Regions from separate parts of the Geobacillus sp. PK12 genome, predicted to be linked through region 1. Evidence: riboswitches for the same ligand, from Rfam matches in the RefSeq annotation. Region 1 holds a riboswitch; the other holds the start of a gene.
What was found. Region 1 has a riboswitch for thiamine pyrophosphate ahead of thiC (phosphomethylpyrimidine synthase ThiC). Riboswitches for the same ligand answer to the same signal wherever they lie in the genome.
Positions count from the first base shown of each region.

Region 1 (11,849 bases):
GGTGCCGATGACCCGCCCCGGAAACTGCAATTCTTGATGCATGCGGATGGTGCCGTACATATGATTGTTAAACACAATGCTGATGATCGGAATATCGTATCGAGCGGCCGTTTCCAACTCCTGCACCGTCATCATAAAGCCGCCATCCCCGGATAAAGAAACGACGGTCCGGGCGGGAAAGGCCAGTTTCGCGCCAATGGCAGCCGGCATGCCATATCCCATCGCTCCTGACGTCGGGCCGATGTACGTGTGCCCATCCCCAAACGGGAAAAAAGCATGAAGCCAACCGGCGAAATTCCCGGCATCGTTCGTAATGACCGCATTTTTTAGCAAATGGCGCGCCAAACTGGCCATCACAGCTTCATAGAGATTGCGATGTTCCACCGGCAGCCTGGCCGTTTGTTCGTACCGTTTCCTCCGTTCAGCCGCCCATTCTTGCCAAGACGGCCGCACCGCGAGATCGAGCAAACGGGACAGCACTTCCTGACAGTCAGCCCAAACCGCGAGATCCGGTGCATACACTTTTCCGAATCCATCGCTGTCGATATCGATGTGAATCAGCGTCTGATTGGGAGAGAGCAAACGGTAATCTTGTGTCGTCACTTCCGATAGCCGCGTTCCCAACGCCATCACCACATCCGCCTGCTCGGCCGTTTCCATGACCGCTTTGTGCGCCCCTAGACCTAGGTGCCCGACATAGCACGGATGGTTGTGGGGAAACACGTCATGCCGCCGGAACGCCGCCATGACCGGAAGTGCATACTTTTCCGCCCATAAGCGCAGCAACTGCTCGGCTCCCGACCATTTAACGCCGCCGCCGGCAATCACGAGCGGCCGTTTGGCGCGCTTCAGAATCTCTTCAATGTTCTGTATATCCTCTTGCCTTGGTGCCGGCTTCGGCACATCAGTCTCGGCTATCACTGCTTCCGCTATCGTTTTGGAAAAGACATCTTCTGGCAGTGAAACGACGACGGGGCCGGGCCGCCCTGTTTTCGCGGTGCGAAACGCCCGTTGCACCAGCTCTGGCACCCGCTCGGCTTCGCGAATTTCGACCACCCATTTGGCAATCGGACGAAAAAACGCTTCCATATCGACTTCCTGAAATCCTTCACGCCCTAGGAAGCGGCTGTTCACTTGCCCCAAAAACACGACCATCGGAGTGGAATCTTGCCTCGCGGTATGGACGCCAATCGCCAAATTCGCTCCGCCAACCGCCCTTGTAGCCAGCACGACGCCGCACTTTTGCGACGCTTTCGCATACCCTTCCGCCATAAAGGAAGCACCCCCTTCATGGCGGGCGGAGATGAACTCGATGGATGGCTCATCATAGATGGCATCAAGCAGGGGCAAATAACTTTCCCCCGGCACACCAAACACATAACGGATTTGTTCCTGTTTGAAACATTCGACGATGGCTTGAGCCACCGTGATGTGACGCATCGTTCTCTTCATGGCGCCGATTCCTCCCAATCCACTTGCTTCCATCGTTCAACGGCTTGCTCTAGACGCTCCATCGGCGCTGACAGCGATACGCGGACATATCCTTCCCCTGCGGATCCAAACGCTGTTCCCGGTGTTACGATGACTCCCGCTTCTTCCAGCAGTTTGGCGGCAAATCGTTCGGACGAGTATCCGTCATAGACCGGGATCCACAAGAAAAAGGTCGCTTTCGGCCGCTGCACGTCGATGCCCAGTTCTCGAAGTCTCTCGGCCATCATATTCATGCGTTGTTCATAAATGCGGCTATTTTCTCGAATAAACGTCCGTCCGTTCGTCAAAGCGGCCACCGCCGCCTTCTGGATCGGAATAAACTGGCACGTATCCGTGTTGCTCTTGATCACCGAAAGCGCTCGAATCATGTCCCGGTTTCCGACTACGTATCCGATGCGGCAGCCGGCCATGTTATAGCTTTTGGACAACGATCCAAATTCCACCGCCACTTCCTTTGCCCCGTCCACCTGCAAAATGCTCGGCGCTTGAAAACCAGCAAACGTCACGAACGAGTAGGCCGCATCATGAGCAATGAACATCCGGTGGCGACGGGCAAGTGAAACGGCTTCGGCCAATACATCCAAATCGACAGCGGCGGCCGTCGGATTGCTCGGATAATTGAGAAACATGATTTTCGCTTGGTCATAAACGGACGAGGGAAGCGCATCAAACCGAGGAATATAACCATGTTGCGCATCGAGCGGCAGCGATCGGCTCTGGCCGCGGGCAAAATGGACGGCCGTCCGGTAGACAGGATAGCCCGGATCAGGCACTAAGGCGAGCTCGCCGGGATTGAGAACGGCTTGCAGCAAATGGACGATTCCTTCTTTCGAGCCGATTAACGCCAACACCTCGGTCTCCGGATCGAGCTTGACGCCATATTCCCGTTCATAAAAACGCGCGACCGCTTCCCGATACTCCCTGCAGCCGCCATACGGCGAATACGTATAGTGTTCTGGCGCATCGAGCGCTTCTTTCAACGCTTCGATGACAAAGGAAGGGGGCGGCAAATCGGGGGCGCCGATCCCTAAATCAATGACATCGACCCCGAGCTTTAGCAGTTCTTCTTTTTTCTTCTGAAATCGGGAGAACAAATATGGCGGCATCGTCTGCACAATATCGGAAAATGTGTTCAATCCCATCCCTCCTCATGGCCCTTCGTTTCAGTTTATGCGCACGCCCATCACCCTCATGCCCGTCTCACGTTCAAGAAGCAGCCTATAATACCAATGGCTTTCTCACATCAAGACATCATCAAAATCTTTTTTCTCGAATAGCAGGCTTTTTCACGAAGCTGCTAGAAGGCCGGTGATTTACTGGAGCAACAGCTTACTGGAATCGCTTCTCAAGTAGAAAAAGCTTGTAGCATCGACCCTATTTTCACACGTTCACCCATCGATCAAGGCAAACAGCGGTTTTTCACCAGCCTTCTGGAAAAACGCGATCCAACCATCTGAAACCCGACCCTTTCGCCATAAAAAGAAGCGGCCGGCATCATCCACGGTTCGATGACGCAACTGGCCGCTGTCTATGGAAGCGAAGCGCCGGCGAAGGCGTCGCGATAGACTGCGCAGTTTTCCCCTCATGATCATTCTATGATTCAAAATTTGCACCTTATGCCATTATCATAATCCATCTGAAACGATTTGTAAATATATTTTTTGAAAATTATATATTTTAAAAATAATAAAGAACCACACCAATTTGCACAACAAACAAGAGGGGCGATGAACGTTCGCCCCCCTCCGCTGCTTCGATCAGCACTGAGCGCTTTCCAGCTCATGCTTTTTCCGTTGATCGAACTTCCATATCCTCTCCACCATGCCGAGCATCGCAGCCCGCTTCTTGTCATTGATACAGCGATGACCCTTGCCGAATAAATTGTTGCGCTTTTTCTTTCATCCCCTCCTCTTTGATTTTCCGTTGCAGTTCATGTGAAATGTTCATGGAACAAAATTTCGGCCCGCACATCGAACAAAAATGAGCCGTTTTCGCCGCCTCAGCCGGCAATGTTTCATCATGGTATTCGCGGGCCCGTTCCGGATCGAGGGATAAATTGAACTGATCGTTCCAACGAAATTCAAAGCGCGCTTTCGAGAGCGCATCGTCACGCTGCTGAGCGGCTGGATGCCCTTTTGCCAGATCAGCCGCATGGGCGGCGATTTTATAGGCCACGACCCCGGCGCGTACGTCCTCTTTATTCGGCAGCCCTAAATGCTCTTTCGGCGTTACGTAACAAAGCATCGCCGTTCCATAAGCGCCGATGATCGCGGCGCCAATCGCTGACGTAATATGGTCATACCCGGGCGCGATGTCGGTGACAAGCGGCCCTAACGTATAAAACGGCGCCCCGTGGCAAATTTCCTGTTCCTGCTCGACATTTTCGCGAATTTTATGCATTGGAATATGTCCGGGCCCTTCGATCATCACCTGCACATCATGCTTCCAGGCGATTTTCGTCAGCTCGCCGAGCGTCTTGAGTTCCGCAAACTGCGCCTCATCGTTCGCATCGGCGATGGAGCCGGGACGCAAGCCGTCGCCAAGGGAGATCGCGACATCGTATTGTTTCAAAATCTCGCAGATTTCTTCAAAATGCGTATACAAAAAGTTTTCTTCATGGTGGGCCAAACACCATTGGGCGATGATCGAGCCGCCGCGCGAGACAATTCCGGTCGTCCGGTTGGCGGTGAGCGGAATGTAATGAAGCCGCACACCGGCGTGGATCGTCATGTAGTCGACTCCTTGTTCAGCCTGCTCGATGAGCGTCTCGCGGTACACGTCCCATGTCAGCTTCTCCGGCACCCCTCCTACCTTTTCGAGCGCCTGATAAATCGGCACCGTTCCCACGGGGACCGGCGAATTGCGGATGATGTACTCGCGCGTTTCATGAATGTGTTTGCCGGTCGATAAATCCATGACCGTATCGGCGCCCCAACGCACCGCCCAAAGCAATTTTTCCACTTCGTCTTCAATCGATGAAGAAACAGCCGAGTTGCCGATATTGGCATTAATTTTCACATGGAAACGACGGCCGATGATCATCGGCTCACTCTCGGGGTGATTAATGTTCGCCGGAATGATCGCCCGTCCGGCCGCTACTTCCTGGCGAACGATTTCGGGGTCGATTCGTTCACGGATGGCGACGAACTCCATCTCTGGTGTGATGATTCCCCGTTTGGCGTAATGCATTTGTGTCACGGTTTTTCCGGGCTTTGCCCTCAATGGACGGCGCACGAACGGCAGCGGGCGGACGCCGGCGGTCGCTGATGGCTTCACTTCTTCGACATCGCCGCGCTCGACAATCCAGCGGCGGCGAAGAGGAGGCAAGCCTTTCTCCACGTCCGGTTCAAAATCGGGATCCGTATACGGGCCCGTCGTATCGTAGACGCGCACCGGTTTGTTTTCCACCATTCCTTGCGGCGTTTTCGTTGGCGACAAAGCAATTTCTCTCATCGGCACGCGCACATCCGGACGCGACCCTTCGATGTACACTTTGCGGCTTTCCGGAAACGACATAAACGAGCGGATGTTTTCCATGCGGCTTTCCTCCTTTGAAATGGTGGTTGAGACCTGCAGCCGCACCAGCAAAAGAGAGGCAAAAACGGGGGATATTTACGCAAAAACGGGTTCCGCAAAACGAACGGAACCCGATCAAGGCAAAAAGGCCAAATGAACAGCCTGTGCGTCCATCTGTTCCCGCTGCCTGCTTCCCTACGCTGGCATGACCCAGATCAGGTTCAAAGGGTCAAAGAACTTCATCGCGTTCTTTTCTCAGCCCGGCTCTCGGACTCCCCCAGCAGATAAGCGTATCACAATGATGACTGACTTTTTTTATTTTATCAGGCAATTGGCAAAGATGCAAACCATTTTATTCCAAACGTTGACTCCCACACGTCGTTTGAAAGCCCCTCTTTCTCGAAGAAAGCGTCCTTTTCCTCACTCACACAGAAAATTTCTTCAGCATTGCCCGCATCTCGTCCGCCATTTGACCGAGCGATGTCGACGAAGAGGCGATTTCCTCGACGGAAGCCATTTGTTCCTGCGTCGCTGCCGATACGTTGGCCGCACCGGACGCTGACTGTTCGACAATATTGGTCATCTGTTGGAGTGCGTCGTTCACTTGGCGGGCATGCTCCGTCATTTGCTCGATGGCGGACGATACTTGTCCAATTTGTTTGCTCACTTGGCCGACCTCCTCGCGAATATGGGCAAATGATTGGCCGCATGCCGCCGCCACGTTCAATCCTTTCGCCACTTCGGAGATCACCTGTTCGGCAGACGCAACCGCCCGCTTCGTTTCTTCTTGAATGTAACCGATCAGCTCGGAAATTTGTTGCGCTGAGCGCGCTGATTGTTCTGCGAGCTTCCGCACTTCATCCGCGACAACCGCAAACCCTTTCCCTTGCTCGCCGGCGCGCGCCGCTTCGATCGCCGCATTGAGCGCCAACAAATTCGTCTGCGACGCAATGCCGGTGATCGCTTCCGTAATCTGTCCAATCTCGTTGGAGCGCTCCCCAAGCCCTTTCACCACCTGGCCGAGCGTTTGCACATGATCGTAAATGAACTGCATTTGCTCGGACATTTGTCCGATTGACTGCTTGCCGTCCTCTGCTTTCGCCGATGTTTTCTCAGCCCGGTGCGCCACTTCTTTCGTATGGAAAGCGACGTCGCTCAATGTTTGGGAAATATCATGCACGGACGCGGCGGTGGTGCGGACAGCATCGGCCTGCTCCTCCGCACTTGCCGCAAGCGTTTCCATCGTTGTCGCAATTTGCTCTGTCGCTTTCGTCGTCTGTTCGGCGACGGCGGCAAGCTGCTGAGAATATTGCGCTACTTCTTCGGCATGATGTTGGATTTGCCCCATCACACTTTGCCAAGCGTTTGCCATATCGTTTAACGACGCCGCAATCGGCCGCAGCTGCTGCACGCGATCAAGCGGTATGCGCGCCGTCAAATCTCCGCCTGTCATCTTGCCTAAATGTTCGTTAATAACGGCAATCGGGGCAACAAACCGTCGATAGTTGAGCGTTGCCGAAACGAAGCCGAGCATCGCGCCAAACAGCACCGTAGCAACAAGCGTCCACCAAAATGCCGCCCCGCGAATGCCGTTGACCAGGCATGTGGCCATGCCGATCGCCGCTGTGCCAGGGATGACGATGAACATGGTGCGGATGATATAACTTGCTAATGACAAAACGCTCTCCTCCTTTTGCCATGATGCAAACACCTTTCTTATTTCTTTACCACATAAATAGATTCGTGAATGAACGTTCATTTTCCTTCCTAGCCCTAATCATGAATAGGGGTGGTTGCAAAGTTTTCTGATCTAACAAGGACCCGCTCAAAAACATCATGCTTTTGATCGCCTATAATCGGTGACGAAAATAAGAAAAGGCGCCCCGTTCGATTGGGGCACCACCTGTTGTTTTCCGCTTTACACCGCCGGTTTTTCCGTTGTCACATACGTTCCAGCGATAAAATCGTGAATGGAGCGTTTGTCTTCTCTCGCCGCGACCATAATCGCACTAATGATGAGACCAATGCCGAACGTGATAAAGTATACGAGTCCGCCAACGAACGAGCGCAAAAACATCGTGCCGATGCCGACTTTTCCGCCGTTGACTTTCGCAATCCGGATGCCAAGCATCCGCTTGCCGACCGTATATCCGTACCAAACAGCCGGAACGATTAACGCGTAAAGGATGTTCGCTAATGACGTAAACCAGTTCGTTTCCCAACTGCCAGTGATGAAATAGCCGATGATCGAAATCGGAATACCGACGACAATCGCATCCAACAAGTTAGCCAACAGCCGCTTCCAAAATCCAGCCGGATTTGTCACCGCCATATGCCTTCCCTCCTGTTGCCTTTTCTATATTGTATTCTCCATTAACAGTATAATTGTCTTCATTTTACCGTAAATGGCGTATAAAAGAAAATCGGTTTTTTCGACATCACATCGATTTTTTGCTTCGATGCGGTGGTCCCTGCTGCACACGCTCAAGATGATGGAATCGATCTTCTTGCAGCAATTTCTTTAGCCCAGCTTCGCCACCACAGCCGAAAAATCGTCTGGAAGCGGCCCTTTTTGCGCAAAATGGCGGCGCAGATGGTCCAAAAGCACTTGCTCGTCCAATAAAATATGCGGCGCCAGCGCATCGCGGAACGCTTCAATCTTTTGCCGGACGGAACCCGTTTCCCCTTCGATCGCCCCGTCGGAATACAACACAAGCGTCGCCCCCGGCTCGTAGCGCAACCGGCCGCTGTCGACAAAAAGGCGCGGAAGCAGCCCGATCGGCGCGCAGCCGCGGTCCAACTCCGCCACCGTTCCATCCGGTTGGAACAAAAACCCCGGCGGATGGCCGGCTGATGCATATTCAATCATCCGTTCCTTGACATCCACCAGAACATATACGGCGGTGAAATAATACGTCATCCGCCCGTTTTCATGGTACAACTGGCGCATATGGCGGTTCAACTCGCGAAACACTTCCGTCGGAACGATCCCTTTGCGGATGACGCCGTTTAAGAGCGAGCGGACCGACATGCAAATGAGCGAAGCCGCTGCCCCATGACCCATCACATCCATTAAAAAAATGCCGTACCGCTGTTTGTCGATCGGATACCAGGCGTACATATCGCCACCCAGCTCCCGCGATGGGATGTACGTTCCGGCAATCTGGATTCCTTTGGCCGACAACGGCTTGCTCAACACGCGCTTTTGCACCTCGCGGGCCAGCCGCAAGTCATCTTTCATCGCTGCGATGTATAGGTTCTCGTAAGTTGGACCGGCAAATAAAAACAAGTAAAACGCGATTTCTCCATCATGGCCGGGCACAGCCCGCACCGTCGTCTGCCTGACATAGACCGAACCGTTTTTCCGCCGCCAGCGCACCCACCCCCTCCATTCTCCACTTTCCCCAGTGCTCGCTTGAATCACCTCATAAAGCCAGGCCTCGTAATAACCCGCGTAAAGCGTATGCAACGGCTGACCGACAATCTCTACATCATGACCAGTGATTTTTGTGAACGCCGGATTGACAAACTGAACGACAAACTGGCCATCGGTGACGAGCATCGCCTGTTCCATCGCTTTGTACACTTGTTCAGCGAGCTGTCGTTCATTCTCGTTTCGCTTTGCTTCTGTCAGATCAGCGACAAACCCGCTGACGAGCCTCACTTCCCCGAATTGATCAAGCACAGGAAACGTCCGTTCAAGCACCCAACGGACAGAGCCATCCCGCTGATTGATGATGCGATACGTCTGGGCGCCCGCATCCGCTCCTGAAAGAAGCGACCATTTTCTTTCCGCCTTGGCGCGGTCATCTGGGTAAGCCACCTTTGCCCATATGTCTTGATCGTGGTAAAAGTCGTCCGGAGGTAGGCCGTACAGCTGCTCGCATGATGACGAAATGAACAAGAGCCGCCTTCGTTCCGGCGTTGCGAGCCAATACACATAGTCGCCCGGCCCAACGAACACATTCATTTTTTCCAAGCCGAGAAGCAACTCCCGCCACGCGAGGTGGTCATAACGTTGAACATGTTCCCAAAACCCATCCACCATAGAACGTCATTCTCCACTGAAATAATCCATGGCTTCCTTCTCTGTGGCAAATAGTTTGATAAACGAAGAAAATTTGACAATATGGAAAATTTCTGCAAGCGACCCTTCCACTCCGGCAATGACCAACTCTTTTTGTCGGGCTCTCGCCTCCATGACGCTGTCAGCGATGACACCGAGTCCGGCGCTGTTTATGTAGTTGACCCCCTCCATGTTGACGATCAATTGATCCGCCTGTTTGTCCAGCAGCCTTTCCAGCGCTTGACGGAACGATTCGACGTTGTTTAAGGTAATATCTTCTGCCCATGTCAGCGCGCAAATTGCCCCTTGTCTCATCCTCATCTTGCTTCCTCCAATGGTCACTCATTTTTTTGCATTTGCACATGCAAAACAAGACGTTGTTTCCCGCTCGCTTCACGTATACATCGTCGACAATATGGGTGATCAGCTGCAGCCCTCTGCCGCGCGGCCCTGTGTTGACGACATCGGTTTGGGCTACGGAGAAGCATCCTCCTCGCTGTTTGACAATGATCATAAACTGTCTCGCTTCCATTTTCCAAAATATCCTAAATGGCAGTTTTCTCGTTTTTTGACAATATTCATACGCATTCGTGCACGCTTCCTCTGTCGCGAGCCGAAGAAAAAGGCAATCACGCGGCAAAAACCCCATTCTCTTCGCCAGTTCCTCGGTAATGTCCATCGCTTTTAAAATGTCCGCCGTTTTCATGATCGCCATCGTTCGGATCATGGTCCTGGGCTTCATCGGCATTTCCCCTATCTTTGTTATGCTTATACACCGGCCAAAGCAACATGGCAGCTTTTCCACTATCGCACGTTCCAGCGCTGGGGAAAACGGATTCGAATGCTATTTTTCTCCTTTATTGTTCCATCTATCGAAAAATAGTTCTTATTTACTACAATTCATTATAATACAAAATGGGGCTCATTCCAATTTCCTACATCCAAAAAAAAAAGACATCATGGCACCCATCGTCCAATGATGTCCCCCTTAACGGCGCTGCCGGCGGTGGTTTAGTTGATACACAAGGGCAATCAACTGTGACCGATCGTTGACGCCAATTTTTTGAAAAATGTTTGTAATATGATTTTTCACGGTATGGACGCTAATGAACAGCCGTTCTGAAATTTCGCGATTGCTGCAGCCTTGAATGAGCAGCTCCAATACATCCATCTCCCGGGCCGTCAACTGCTTGGACAACATGTCGATATTGACCGTCCCATCATTCCCACCGTGAGCCTTGCCGCTGATCATCATCGCCCCAATCGCGGCCAACGCCGTCATATACACTTCCGCCTCTTTCGCTTCCCTTTCTTTCTTTATATGAACGGCGAGAACGCCATAGCGGCCATCGCTGACGAAAAACGGCACTTCCATCACCGATTTGCCCTCAACATCAAGCAGCGCCGGCACCTCGCTTTTCGCCTTCTCGCCGTGACAGCCATAGCGACGGCAGACATCATCCCGATAACGAACAGCCATTTCTACGTCCATCGCTCCTTCGCGGACAACGGCTGTTTGGCCATCGCTAGACCATACCACGCAGACGAAATCGCCGTAAGCGAGCTCCGCGGCAAATTCGGCCATCATCCGGATGATGTCTTCCTCGTTCTGCACCACACGCATGGCCCGTCCAATTTCCATCAACATCGACAGGCGCATCAAGTGGCGGTCCATTTTCATATCAACCTCTGTACATTTAGCCAGGAGCAGCCAATGTTGAACGAGGGCGGAACCGACCGAACGAAGCGCCGCCGGCAGTGAAGAGGACGCCTCGCTGCCGATCATGATCCATCCTTCCACTGCTTTCCCGTACGTCGCCGGATACGCAATCATCGCTTTCGGACGGATGCCATGGCGAACAAAAAAGGAAAAGCGTGGATCCAAAGCGGCATCTTGAACGTAAACCGAACGAAGCGGCGGCTCCGAAGACGAAAGCGGCGGAAACAACGCATCGATCATCTTGCCGCGCAGCTTTCCGGCCTTTTCCCCGCTTGCCGCCGCCACCATCCATCCTTGCGGACATTTGGCGATATACAACGCCATATCGACGCGTTCATCGAACGCCCGCAACTCAAAAAGCAGCTTGTCCACGTCCGCTAGGGCGGAGCTGTCCGCAACCACTGCTTCGAGCCGTTTTCCGTATTCACAGCATTGTTGCTTGCGGCGCTCGCCGCTGATTAATTCCCCGCATATGACCGCCATCTTTTCTATATCTTTTAACTTCGCTTCGACCGCCCGCGCCGGCAACGCCGCCACCTGTTCGATCGCTGACATCCATTCTCCAGTGTCCATCAGCGGTTGTTCGCAAATGAGCCATTTCGTTTCTTCCTCGATAAACACGCCTGCCCAAATCCAATATTCCGCCTTCTCATCGACAAACACGGGAGCGACGATGCTCTTCATGCCAAAACGCCCGACCGGCACGACCGATGGACGCTGCCATCCGTCCATGACAAGCTCCTGCGGGCAGAAAAACGATGGCGCTTCCCTTTTAGCGGCAAACAAAACGAACTCCGCCAACTCGGTCATATTCGATACTTTCGTCACGGGAGCGCCGTGATCATCGACGATCAGCATGCTCAACTCCGTCAATGCCGCGTATGCATCTTGAATATATTGCAACGATTCACGGATCACCACGCCTTCAACTCTCCTACAATACATTTTTATCCTTATCTATTATGGACAAACCATTTGCAAGAAATCAAGCATGAGCCCCCTCACAACAAAAATAAACCGGCGTGGGAGCCCTACGGACGACCCACGCCGGAACAA
Region 1 covers NZ_SDKL01000040.1:12,512-24,360, reverse strand. Annotated here, with positions in the region: gene ETR37_RS13200 (thiamine pyrophosphate-binding protein) at 1-1,452, opposite strand, end outside; gene ETR37_RS13195 (aminotransferase class I/II-fold pyridoxal phosphate-dependent enzyme) at 1,449-2,627, opposite strand; gene thiC (phosphomethylpyrimidine synthase ThiC) at 3,340-5,028, opposite strand; TPP riboswitch at 5,183-5,296, opposite strand; gene ETR37_RS13185 (methyl-accepting chemotaxis protein) at 5,432-6,685, opposite strand; gene ETR37_RS13180 (RDD family protein) at 6,926-7,339, opposite strand; gene ETR37_RS13175 (PP2C family protein-serine/threonine phosphatase) at 7,529-9,055, opposite strand; gene ETR37_RS13170 (STAS domain-containing protein) at 9,062-9,394, opposite strand; partial or broken gene ETR37_RS19815 (ATP-binding protein) at 9,501-9,722, opposite strand; gene ETR37_RS19810 (hypothetical protein) at 9,703-9,864, opposite strand; gene ETR37_RS13160 (helix-turn-helix transcriptional regulator) at 10,062-11,714, opposite strand.

Region 2 (11,849 bases), on a different contig from region 1:
GTTTCAAGCAAGCAATACAAACAAGGCGTGCGGTTCGGAATGAAGGCGCAGCTTAAACCGTAACTGCCGACACAAGCGCCATAAATCCACGGAATGTTGTACTTGTAGGCAACGTCATTGATGACAAGGCGCGTATCAAAATTGTCTGTCGCATCGATCCATAAGTCAGGACGTTGCTTGAGGGCGATCGTTTCCAATTCTTCCGGGCCGGCGTCGCCGACAATGGCCTCGATCTCAACCTCGCTGTTGATTTGTTCAAGGCGCCGTTTGGCGGCGATCGCCTTTGGCAGCCGCTCCTTCGCATCCGCTTCGCTGTAAAGCTGCTGGCGCTGCAAGTTGCTCCATTCGACGTAATCGCGGTCAATGATCGTCAATTTGCCGATGCCGGCGCGAACGAGCGCTTCGGCGTTGCCTGTGCCGAGCGCTCCGGCGCCGACTAACACGACATGCTTTCCCCGTATTTTCTTTTGCCCTTCCACGCCAATCGGTGCAAACAATTGCTGCCGGGAATACCGTTCGTTCAAACAACACTCATTCCTTCCGTTGGGCTGCTCGCTGACGCGTACCGTTTTTTCGGGATGCGTCCGGCTTCATAGCCGAGCCGGCCCGCTTCCACCGCCAGCTTCATCGCTTTCGCCATTTTCACTGGATCGGCCGCGCCGGAAACAGCGGTGTTCAAGAGCACCCCATCCGCGCCAAGCTCCATCGCCAGCGCCGCGTCCGCCGGTCCACCGATGCCAGCGTCCACAATGACCGGCACGTTCGCCTGCTCAATGATAAAGCTCAAATTGAGCGGATTGATGATGCCTTGTCCGGACCCGATCGGCGAGGCGCCTGGCATGATCGCATGGCAGCCAAGCTCCTCTAGCCGCTTCGCCAGCACGACATCATCGGATGTGTACGGCAACACAATAAACCCTTCCTCAAGCAGCATTTCCGCCGCTTTCAACGTCTCGATCGGGTCTGGGAGGAGCGTTTTGTCGCAGCCGATCACTTCTACTTTTATCATATCACACAATCCGGATGCCTTGGCGAGCCGGGCGATGCGCACCGCTTCTTCGGCCGTTTTCGCCCCGGCGGTGTTCGGCAAAAGCTTATATTTGCTTAAATCGAGCTGCTCTAAAAAGTTCGGCTGCTCCGGAGAAAAGATGTTCATCCGCCGGACGGCGAACGTTAAAATTTCCGCCCCTGATGCTTCCACCGCTTCTTTTTGCACGTCCAAGCTCGGATATTTGCCCGTGCCGAGCAACAGCCGCGAAGAGAATTCATATGGGCCAATTTTCAACATCTCAACCGCCTCCTACAAAATGAACGATTTCCACGCGATCGCCATCACATAGCGCCTTCGTCTCATACTCATGTTTTTGGATGATGCGGACATTGACTTCGACGATGCAAAGCTTGTTCTCAAGCCGGAAATGGGCAAGCAAATCGCCCACCGTTTTCACCTCGTCGGGCACGGCGACTGCCTCCCCGTTAATCACTAACGTCATTCCACCCCCACCTTTCCGATATGGCGTGTCAACGAAAATGGCGCAAGGTCAAACGCCGTCTCTTTCCGCTCCACTAAGTCGGCGACAAGCAGACCGGTCAACGGGCTGAGCAAAATGCCGTTCCGGTAATGGCCGGCAGCGACGAATAAGCCGCGCCGCTCCGGATGCTCGCCTAGATAAGGCAAGCCGTCTTCGGTCTGCGGCCGAATGCCGCTCCATGCCCCCACCCATTCCGCCTGTTCAATGTCCGGAACAAGACTGGCGGCGCGGTGAAGCAAGTTCATCACCCCACCGGCCGATACGCGCCGATCGAACGTGCCGGGCGTGGTCGTCGCTCCGATGAGCAGCCGGTTTCCTGATTTCGGAACGATGTAGCAGCCGTTTTTCGCAAATACAGTCGTTTTTAACAACGGAACCGGAGTGCGCACCATGACGCATTCCCCTTTGACCGGATAAACGGAAAGCGAAAGCCCGACCCGCGCGCCGAGCCGCGCCGCCCAAGCGCCGGAAGCGATGACGACCGCCTCGGCGGCAAACGTCCCGCCTGTTGTGTCTACCACATGCCCACTGCTGTCGGAACGGATGTCGAACACTTCCGTATACTCGTACAGACAAGCGCCGGCGGAGGCGGCGGCATAGGCGAGAGCGGCGGCCAAATCCGGAGCGCTCACTTGCCCATCGCCAGGGATGTACATCGCGCCGGCAAGCGCTTCCGCCGCAAGACGCGGCTCCATTTCAAGCTCCTCCCCTTTCGTGAGCCACTGCACCGGTTCGCCTATGCCCCGCCAAAATGTATAATGGCGATAGAGATCGTCTGCTTCCTCTTCCGTTGTCGCTAGTTTGATCAATCCTTTTTCGACAAGGCCGATATCGATGCCGGTCCTCTCCCTCAGCTCTTCAGCCAAGGCCGGCATGAGAGCTCGGCTTTGCAAGGCAAGCGGCACAAGCGGGCTTGACGTCGAAAACTCGGATTGCGCCCCAAGCATGCCGGCTGCCGCGCTTGACGCCCCGCTTCCCATCGTTCCTTTTTCAAAAATGGCGACGCGATGCCGCCGCTTGGCGAGCTCAAAACCGATGGCCGCCCCAATCACTCCGCCGCCGACGATGGCGACGTCATACCAATGCGTCATCCCCTATCCCCTCCCTTTCACGATGTCTGCCAGCCGTTTGGCCTCAGCAACGGGGTCAGCAGCGAAAAAAACAGCCGACAATACTGCCACCCCGGCTGCGCCCGCTTCCAGCACCCGACGGGCGTTGCCGGCGTGAATGCCGCCGATGGCGATGACTGGAATGGACACGGCGGCCACGATTTCCGCAAGCGAGTCCAGACCGCGCGGCGGCAAACCGGGCTTGCTGTCCGTCGGAAAAATATGGCCATACAAACAAAAGTGAGCGCCATCCTGTTCGGCTTGTTTCGCCTCCTCCGACCCGTGCACCGAGCAACCAACCGTCAAGTCCGGAAACGAGCGGCGGACGGCGCGGACCGGCAGGCTGTGATAAGCAAGCTGCACACCTTTGACACCGTAGACAGCGGCGACATCAACCCGGTCATTGACGATGATTTTTTGCAGCGGCACCCCGACGCGAAGCAGTGCCGCGACAAACGCCGCCACTTCACGCGCCGTCTTCCCTTTTTCGCGAATATGAATCAGGTCGGCATACGGATGGGTGTGCGCACAAATCGCGGCGAATTCGTCAACCGTCTGACGCCCGGTGGAAACGAAATGGAGAACCCCCATCGCCATCCCTTTCTTTCTACCGTACATCGCTTATAGAAATATACGGATAATGAACACCGACATAGTAGGCGGCGAACATCAAAGCGGCAAACAAGGCGACAAGCCAAATATCATATTTGCCGAACCCGATTTCATAATAAAACGTGCGCCGCCCGCTGCCGGAAAATTGTTTCGCTTCCATCGCCACGGCGATGCGCTGGGCGCGGCGGATGCTTTGCGACAACAGCGGAATGGCGTAGCGCTTCATTTTGCTGAGGACGCCCTTATTCGGCACGCCGCGCACTGTTAACGCATAGCGGATCGCCTGAAACTCTTCAAGCATAATCGGCAATAGGCGAACGGCCGCCAAAAAACTGTACGCATACTTTGGCTTCAGTCTCAACTGCTGCATGAGCGAATAAAACAACGGAACCGGCCGGGTCGTCAGCGAAAAAATCAAGCCGAGAAGCCCAAGCGCCAAAGCGCGAAACCCGATGTGCACCCCGCGCCAAAAACTTTCCGCTGTAACATGGATGAGCCCCCAGCGAAACCATGTCGTCGTTCCCTCGCCAAACATCATCATCGATGAAGCCGTCGAAACAAACACGAGGAAAAACGGCAAAAACAGCCAAAACAACACATTCGCCGGATAGCCGGTGCCAAAGCAAAACAAAACGAAGAGAGCGAGCGAAACGTTAATCAGCACGTTCGGGTTATGAATGAACAACACCGCAAAAAAGAGCATGACGAGCACAATGAGCTTCAAACTCGGGTTCGCTTCATAAAGCCATGTTTCACGGCGCTGAATGTCCCAGTTCATCGCCATGTTCCTCCTTCGGCCAATACAGGCTCCACAGCAGCAAGGCGCTCATCGCGAACAAGCGCTCCATCTTCAACGACCCACCGTCTCGTCGCAAAACGACGGACAATTTGCTCGTCGTGGGTGACCATGATGATCGCCGCCCCTTGCTCACGGTATGATTCAAGCATCGCCAGCAACGCGAACGTGTTTTTCGCATCCTGCCCAAATGTCGGCTCATCAAGCAAAAAGAGGCGTTGGCCGGCGACGATCGAAGCAGCCACGCTCAGCCGCCGTTTTTGCCCGACTGACAGCTGGTACGGGTGCTGGTCTTGCTGCTCAACAAGGTCAAATTCACGCAACAGGCGGGTGATGGTTTCCTCGATTTCCGCTTCCGGCCGCCCTTCAAGCCGAAGCGAGTAGGCGAGCTCTTCGCGGACGGAATGGGCGACAAATTGCCACTCCGGATTTTGGAAAACAAACGCAATATGGCGGTAGAGCGGGTGTTGCCGCTTGATGTCGGCGCCTAGCAGCATATACTCTCCGTCCGTGCGGATGAGTTGCATAAGCGCGTGCAGCAACGTGCTTTTACCGGCGCCGTTTTTTCCGGTGACGGCAATCCATTCGCCGGCGTGCACCGTTGCTTTAGGAACATAGATTTTCGCCTCCCGGCCGCGGAACCCGCGAAAACGGTCGAGGCGAAGAAGCTCCTCGCCTTGATGGCGAGTTCGCTGCCTTGCCGTCCGGTCATAGTCGTCCCAGACGCCTGGATACCAGATCCCTTCAGCGGCAATGACGTCTTTATAGTCGGAAAACACCGCCTTCGCCTCGCCGTCGGCGATGATGCGCCCATCGCGGCCGAACAAGACAATGCGATCCACAAAGTCGAGCACATGGTCAATTTTATGCTCGACGATGATGACCGTTTTGCCGCGGCCCACCTTCTTCACCGTTTGCCATACCGCCTTCGTCCCTTCTTCATCAAGCAGCGCCGTCGGCTCATCCAAAAACAAGACATCCGGCTCAAGCGCCAGCACCGAAGCGAGCGCCAACCGCTGTTTCATCCCGCCGGAAAGCGTATGAATATCAGTATGCGGAGCGATCTCCAAACCGACTTGGTTCAGCAGCGCACGGATGCGGACGGGCATCTCGTGGCGCGGCACGCTTCGATTTTCGAGGGCAAAAGCGATTTCCTCGTCCGCATACGGCATGCAAAATTGCGCATCAGGATCTTGGAAAACATAGCCCCACCGTTCCGGCCGCTTAAGGCGCTCCGCTTTCATCGGCACATCGATCGAGTGGGGAATGATGCCAGCCATCACTTGCAATAATGTCGACTTGCCGCATCCCGACGGACCAAGGAGGAGCACTTTCTCCCCCTCGGCAATCGAAAGCGACAAGTCGCGAAACAGCAGCCCGTCGCTCCCGGGAAATTTCAGGCGCAGCCGATCAATCGCAATTGCTTGTTTCATCGCCATTCGCCGCCTTACCGGTTCAATGCATCGTAATCGTCTTTCGAGGCCGGCCGCCACATTTGCGTCACTCCGGTTTTTTCGAGCGCTTTCGCCAATGAAACAGCAAGCACGCCGGAGATGAGGATGGCGCCGATAAAACGCGCCAGCAAAAAGAGCGCCATATTCCATGGGGCGAGCGCCTCAATATAGCCTTTGTAAAAGTCCATGATGAGCGAGCCAATCGTCGCCCCGACCGCGCCGAGCGATACAACGAACACATCAAAGCGCCGATAGCGGAAGGCGGCAAAGACGAGCTCGGCAAACAGCCCTTGAACGACCCCGTAAATGAGCACTTCAAGCCCCCATTGCGATCCCATGATCAGCTCGCCGGACGAAGCCGCAATCTCCGCGAGCAACGCCACCCCTGGCTTGCGAATGAGCAAATAAGCGAGCGAGGAGGCGATAAACCACATGCCGTAAATGAGTTGATCGAGATGAAACCCTACTGCTCCCACCGCGCTATATAGCGGGGCCCATAATTTGTAAATAATGCCAAACACAATCGCAATGACGATCGTCGTTAAAATATCCGCCAATTTTAACCCTTTTGTCTTCACTTCCATCCTGTTCTCCTCCTTGTCTTGCGTCAACGGCTCGCCGCCAATTCAGCCGACGGCCACTGCTCAAGCCGATACGCCATCTCCCAAAACTCGTACTCATATTCGCTGCTGATGAGGAAATGCCGCTTCATCCGATGGCGATCCTCTTCGGTGACCTCGTCAGCGATGTCGTCAAGCCGCGCGATTTGCTCTTCCACAAGCGAGCGGAACCAGTCCGAACTGTAGGTGCCGATCCATTTTTCATAAATCGGATCATTCGGGCGGCACATTTTCAAGCGCTCGCCAATTTCGTAATACAGCCAGTAGCACGGCAAAATGGCGGCGATAACATCACCGAGATGCCCTTCGTACGCCGCGCGGTACATGTGCGACGTATAGGCGTACGCCGTCGGCGCCGGAATGAACGCCGCCCTTTCCTCTTCCGTAATGCCCAAGAGCTCGGCGAACGTTTCATGCAGCGACAGCTCGGCTTCGCACGTGCTTTGTGCATGGTGCGCCAACCGGGCTGTCGTCGCCAAATCCGGCGATTTCGCCGCCCCGATCGCCTGCACGCGGGCAAAATGGCGCAAATAATAGGCATCTTGCATCACGTAATAGCGAAACTTCTCGCGCGCAAGCGTCCCTTGGCCAAGCTCCTGAACAAACGGATGGCGGAAACTCGCCTGCCAGATCGGATCGGCCGCTTGACGCAATTGTTTGGCAAATGACATTCGTTTTCCCCCTTTTTGGCAAAATAAAAACGCCGCTTCCTTTGCCGATTGGCGTAAAGAAAGCGGCGTGGGCATGCGACGTTGGCAAGGCAAAGCCTAGCCTTGCTGTGCTGCTCCTCCACTTCCCTACGCTGGCATTACCCAGATCAGGTGCTAAGGGTCTCAAAGGCACACTTTGATCTCAGCCTTTCTAAAGGCCCCCCTAGTGGATGATGGTGCAATTTTCAGTTTTCTTTACACTTAATCATACCATGGCACGAACGATTGTCAATCTTTTTTTCTCCGACGTTGCGCTATGCGTTGCAATCCGCTATGATGGAAACGCAGCAATTGACGACGGAATGGGAGTGGAAACGATGGCGAAGGTCATCCTGAAAAGAGAACGGAAAAAACGGCTTGAGCAAGGGCATCCATGGATTTTTCGAAGTGAAGTCGACCGCATCGAAGGCGATGCGACGCCGGGCGACTTCGTTGACGTTTACAATCATCAAGGTTATTGGCTGGCGAAAGGATATATCAACCCCGCTTCGCAAATCATCGTCCGCGTCTTGACGCAAAACCGAAACGATGAACTCGATGAGCGCTTTTTCATCGACCGCATCCGTCAGGCGTGGGCGTACCGTGAACGGATGATTCCCGGCGTTCGCTCCTGCCGCGCCGTCTATGGCGAAGCCGACTTTTTGCCCGGATTGATCGTCGACAAATATGAAGATGTGCTTGTTGTGCAAATTTTGGCGCTCGGCATGGAAAGGCGGAAAGACTGGATTTTGCGCGGCTTGCTTGACGTGTTTGCCCCAAGGGCCATTTATTTGCGCAACGATGTGTCCGTCCGCGAGCTTGAAGGCCTCAAACAAGAAAAAGGCTTTTGGTACGGAGAAGCGGAAACGGAAATCGAAATCGAGGAAAACGGCGTGAAATACATCGTCGATATTGAAAACGGACAAAAAACCGGCTTTTTCTTCGACCAACGGCAAAACCGCGCCGCTCTTCGTCCGCTCATCGGCCCGGAGACGACCGTGCTCGACTGCTTCACCCATACCGGCTCGTTTATGCTAAACGCTTGTCTGTATGGGGCAAAACATGCTACTGCCGTCGATATTTCTGAACATGCCATCGAAACGGCGAAACGGAACGCCGCGTTAAACGGATTCACGAACGTTGAATTTGTCGTCGCCAACGCTTTCGACTATTTGCGCGAGTCGGTGCGCGCCGGCAAACAGTGGGATGTTGTCATCATCGACCCGCCGGCGTTCGCGAAATCGGCCCATGCCGTCCCGAAGGCGCTGCGCGGCTATAAAGACATTAACTTAAACGGATTGAAGCTTGTCAAAGACGGCGGCTTTTTCGTCACATCAAGCTGCTCGTACCACGTCCGCCCGCACCTATTTCAAGAGATGATCGCTGATGCCGCATTTGACGCGAAAAAAGTGCTGCGCCAAGTATATTGGAACGGCGCCGGCTACGACCACCCGAAACTCCTTGCCGCGGAAGAAGGCGACTACTTAAAATTCGCCATTTACGAAGTGCATTCCCGGCGGTGACGAGCCGCTCTCAAAGGCCGTTTCGATGCGCCGCTGGGCAGAAAAAACGCCTAGGGGTTATCCCTAAGCGTTTTTTCGTTCCCTGGGGCGAAGCGATTGTTCTTTATGCAAGACCGACAGATAGACAAGCATCGAAAGGAGCACCGAACCGCTAGCAGCTAAATAAATGCTCGGATAGCCGAACCAATGGCTGATTTGGCCAAACACCATCGCCCCGACGCCGACCCCTAAATCAAAAAACGAGAAAAATGTCGCGTTCGCCATTCCCTTGCGGTGGGCAGGCGCCCGCTCGACGGACCACGCCTGCAGCCCCGGTTGCACCATGCCAAAGCCGAAACCGTACAGCACCGCCGCCAAAAGCAACGCCCATTCTCCCGGCAGCCAAGCGAGAAGAAGCATCGCCAGCAAAATAAGCCCCGCACCAGGGAGAAAGACGGCTCGATGCCCTTTTCGGTCATACAACTGGCCAGCGAACGTTCGCGTCACCATCAAGGCCAGCGCGTAAAGCAAAAAGTACAGCTGCAGGCCGCCGATCTGTTTTTGCGCCGTATATAGAGGCAAGAATGAGGCGATGCCGCCGAACGTCACCGTCAAGAAAAACAACAGCAACGACGGGGTCAAAGCGCTTTTTTCATACAAATCCCATCTGTTCGCCCCTTTGCCATGCACGGCTTCCGCTTTTTTATACGTGATCGCGGCGGCAAACAGCACCGAAGCGACTCCAAGCGCCGCACAAATGGCAAACAGATGGCTAAACGGAATCATAGCGGCAAGCACAAGTCCAAGCGACGGACCAAACGCCAAGGCGATATTCCCCGACAGCCCGTAATAGCCCATTCCTTCCCCGCGGCAGCTCGCTGGAATGATGTCCGTCGCCACCGTTCCGGAAGCGGTTGTCGAAAACCCCCAGCCAATTCCTTGGACGACCCGCATCAAAAAGAGAAGGAAAATGCTTGAGATCAAGCTGTAGGAACCGACAGAAATGACAAAAATGAGAAGCCCCAATAAAAACACAAACCGGCGCCCTTTCGTCTCAAGCGCATGGCCGGCGAACGGACGGACGATGAGCGCCGAAAACGTAAACACACCGACGACAACGCCAATCAGCTGATCGTTGCCGCCCAAATGCTCGACAAACAGCGGAAGGGTCGGCAGCGTCATTTGAAACCCAAGAAACACAAAAAAATTGGCCAAACAAATCAAAACAAAATCTTTCGTCCATATTTTTTCTTTTTGTTCTGCCATAAGCGGCTGCTGCTCCGCTCCCATACCGATCCCCCTTGCGAACGATGTATTTCGTGTCCCTTAATATTTGTTAGTATAACATAATCCTATGCCGCCGTTTAAGCAAAATGTGATTTCACCGTTCTCCCGGCAAGATGACGACAAAAAAGCCCCGCCCAGCCGGCGGTTCCCGGGTGTTGTTTGCGCAGCACCATCCTTCTATGATGCGTCAACTACCCCCACTTCGCGCACGCTTGAAGTGAGGGCTTGCAACTCCCCAGAAGTGCAAACGGACTTCGTCCTCCTTCCTTGACTTGGGGTTGCATCAGGGGCAGGTTGACAACTGCCCAACCACGCAGGTCATGCCTGCATCGTTACCGATTCTCTCGGTGTGTCTGTTGGCAGTACTTGGCTTCCACACACAACAGACGGACCTACGATCGATGTTTGACGGTTGCAACGTTTCCTGCAACCAACTCCATACATCGAGCAGCCGTTATGGGAGTGCCTTTATTGAACGGTTTTCTCCACGCCTTTATTCGATCATACACAAAAGAAAGGGGGAACGCGCATTCCTCTCCCACTTACTCCCTTTGGTCGTTGAAGTGGGAGTCTCCTGCGCGAAATAGGATGAAGAAAAAAGCCGCCGAACAATCGGCAGCCTTTACCATCCTTTTCGTTTGCGCAACGACACAATTTGTGCGGTATGATGTTTCCCATGCCATGCATACAACGCGGTCAATACATACAGCGGCATCTCCCCCGCTGCCCCTTCCGGCCGAATGGTTCGGTGAAAATCCACCTCCGTCATCGATTCAAGCAACACCGTCCAGCGCGCATGCAGCCCGTCAAGCAGTAAAAGCGACGATTCAATCGACAATGTACGGGCATCAGCTGTTTTCGCCCATTCACTTTCCGCAAACGGCTTCACCGTTGGGCCGTCTTCCGTCACTCCCCATTTCGTGCGCAAAAACGCATTCATGCTTGCATCAGCCAAATGATGGACGACTTGGGCCACCGTCCAGCCGCCGTCGCGATACGGCGTGTTCAGCTGCTCATCGTTCAAGCCGGAAACAGCGGTTCTTAAGTCGTTCGGCAGTCCGCGGATGGCAGCAATCCACTTTTGCACCTCCTCAGCCTCAAAACGCTCCGGCTCTTGAAACGTTCCGATCGGGTAGCGAATCGGATCGACCGTCGCCATGTTGATCATCTCCCTTCCGTATTCATTCATTCCACACAGAAAGGCAAATTCCTTCTTATTCTTTCCAGATGTATACGCGCGCCTCGTACGGCTTCAGCTTAAAACGCGTCGCATTTTTATGCGGACGGACCGGGTAGTTCGAGAGCGCCAAATCGCTTGACTGAAGGCGGAAGCCGTCATAGCGGTAAAGTGAAGGACGATCAGATACGTTGACCATGATAAGCGCCCGATCGCGGCCAAGCGTTCTTGTGTACGCGTAAATGGATGGGTGGTTTTCCAAAAGCAGATCGTACGTTCCGTAAACAAACAGCTCGTTCGCTTTCCGAAGCTGAATCATTTGTCGATAAAACGACCATACCGAGTTCGGGTCGCGCCGCTCGGCCTCGACATTGATCGTACGATAGTTTTCGTTCACCTTGATCCATGGCGTACCTGTCGTGAATCCAGCGTTTGGGGCACCAGACCATTGCATCGGGGTGCGCGAGTTGTCGCGCCCGGTTTGCCAAATGATCTTCATCACTTCCTCATGCGTCCGGCCGTTCGCCCGTTCGAGTTCATACAGACGCAAGGCAGCGACATCGCGGTAGTCGCGAATGTCGGAAAATTGCACGTTCGTCATCCCGATCTCTTGCCCTTGGTAAATGAACGGCGTCCCTTGCATGAAAAAGTAGAGCGCGCCAAGCGCCTTCGCGCTCTCCGCCCAATACTCGCCGTCATTTCCCCATGTCGACACTGATCGAGGCAAGTCGTGGTTTTCCAAAAAGAGCGCGTTCCACCCACGGTTTTCCAATCCTTTTTGCCATTTCGTCAACGTCCGCTTCAGCCGGCGGACATCGATCGAACCATCGGCTTTCCTTTTCCAAAGCCCTAAATGCTCAAACTGAAAAATCATATGAAACACGCCGTTTTCTTCCCCGACCCATTGTTCGGACTCATCAACCGTTACTCCGTTCGCCTCGCCGACCGTCATAATGTCATATCGTGCAAACGTTTGCTCTTTCAACTCTCGCAAATACTCCATAATCCCTGGCTGGTTCATGTGCGCAGCAAATGACGGCACGTACTTCAGCCCCTTCGGATTTGGCAAAT
Region 2 covers NZ_SDKL01000002.1:30,244-42,092, reverse strand. Annotated here, with positions in the region: gene ETR37_RS00610 (thiazole biosynthesis adenylyltransferase ThiF) at 1-524, opposite strand, end outside; gene ETR37_RS00605 (thiazole synthase) at 521-1,288, opposite strand; gene thiS (sulfur carrier protein ThiS) at 1,290-1,493, opposite strand; gene thiO (glycine oxidase ThiO) at 1,490-2,623, opposite strand; gene tenI (thiazole tautomerase TenI) at 2,627-3,232, opposite strand; gene ETR37_RS00585 (energy-coupling factor transporter transmembrane component T family protein) at 3,249-4,031, opposite strand; gene ETR37_RS00580 (ABC transporter ATP-binding protein) at 4,028-5,482, opposite strand; gene ETR37_RS00575 (ECF transporter S component) at 5,497-6,087, opposite strand; gene tenA (thiaminase II) at 6,111-6,794, opposite strand; TPP riboswitch at 6,901-7,008, opposite strand; gene ETR37_RS00565 (class I SAM-dependent rRNA methyltransferase) at 7,151-8,335, shown strand; gene ETR37_RS00560 (MFS transporter) at 8,399-9,604, opposite strand; gene ETR37_RS00550 (YfiT family bacillithiol transferase) at 10,224-10,760, opposite strand; gene ETR37_RS00545 (glycoside hydrolase family 13 protein) at 10,816-11,849, opposite strand, start outside.
Region 2: linked by a shared signal. The riboswitch ahead of tenA (thiaminase II) and the one ahead of thiC (phosphomethylpyrimidine synthase ThiC) in region 1 are both predicted to bind thiamine pyrophosphate.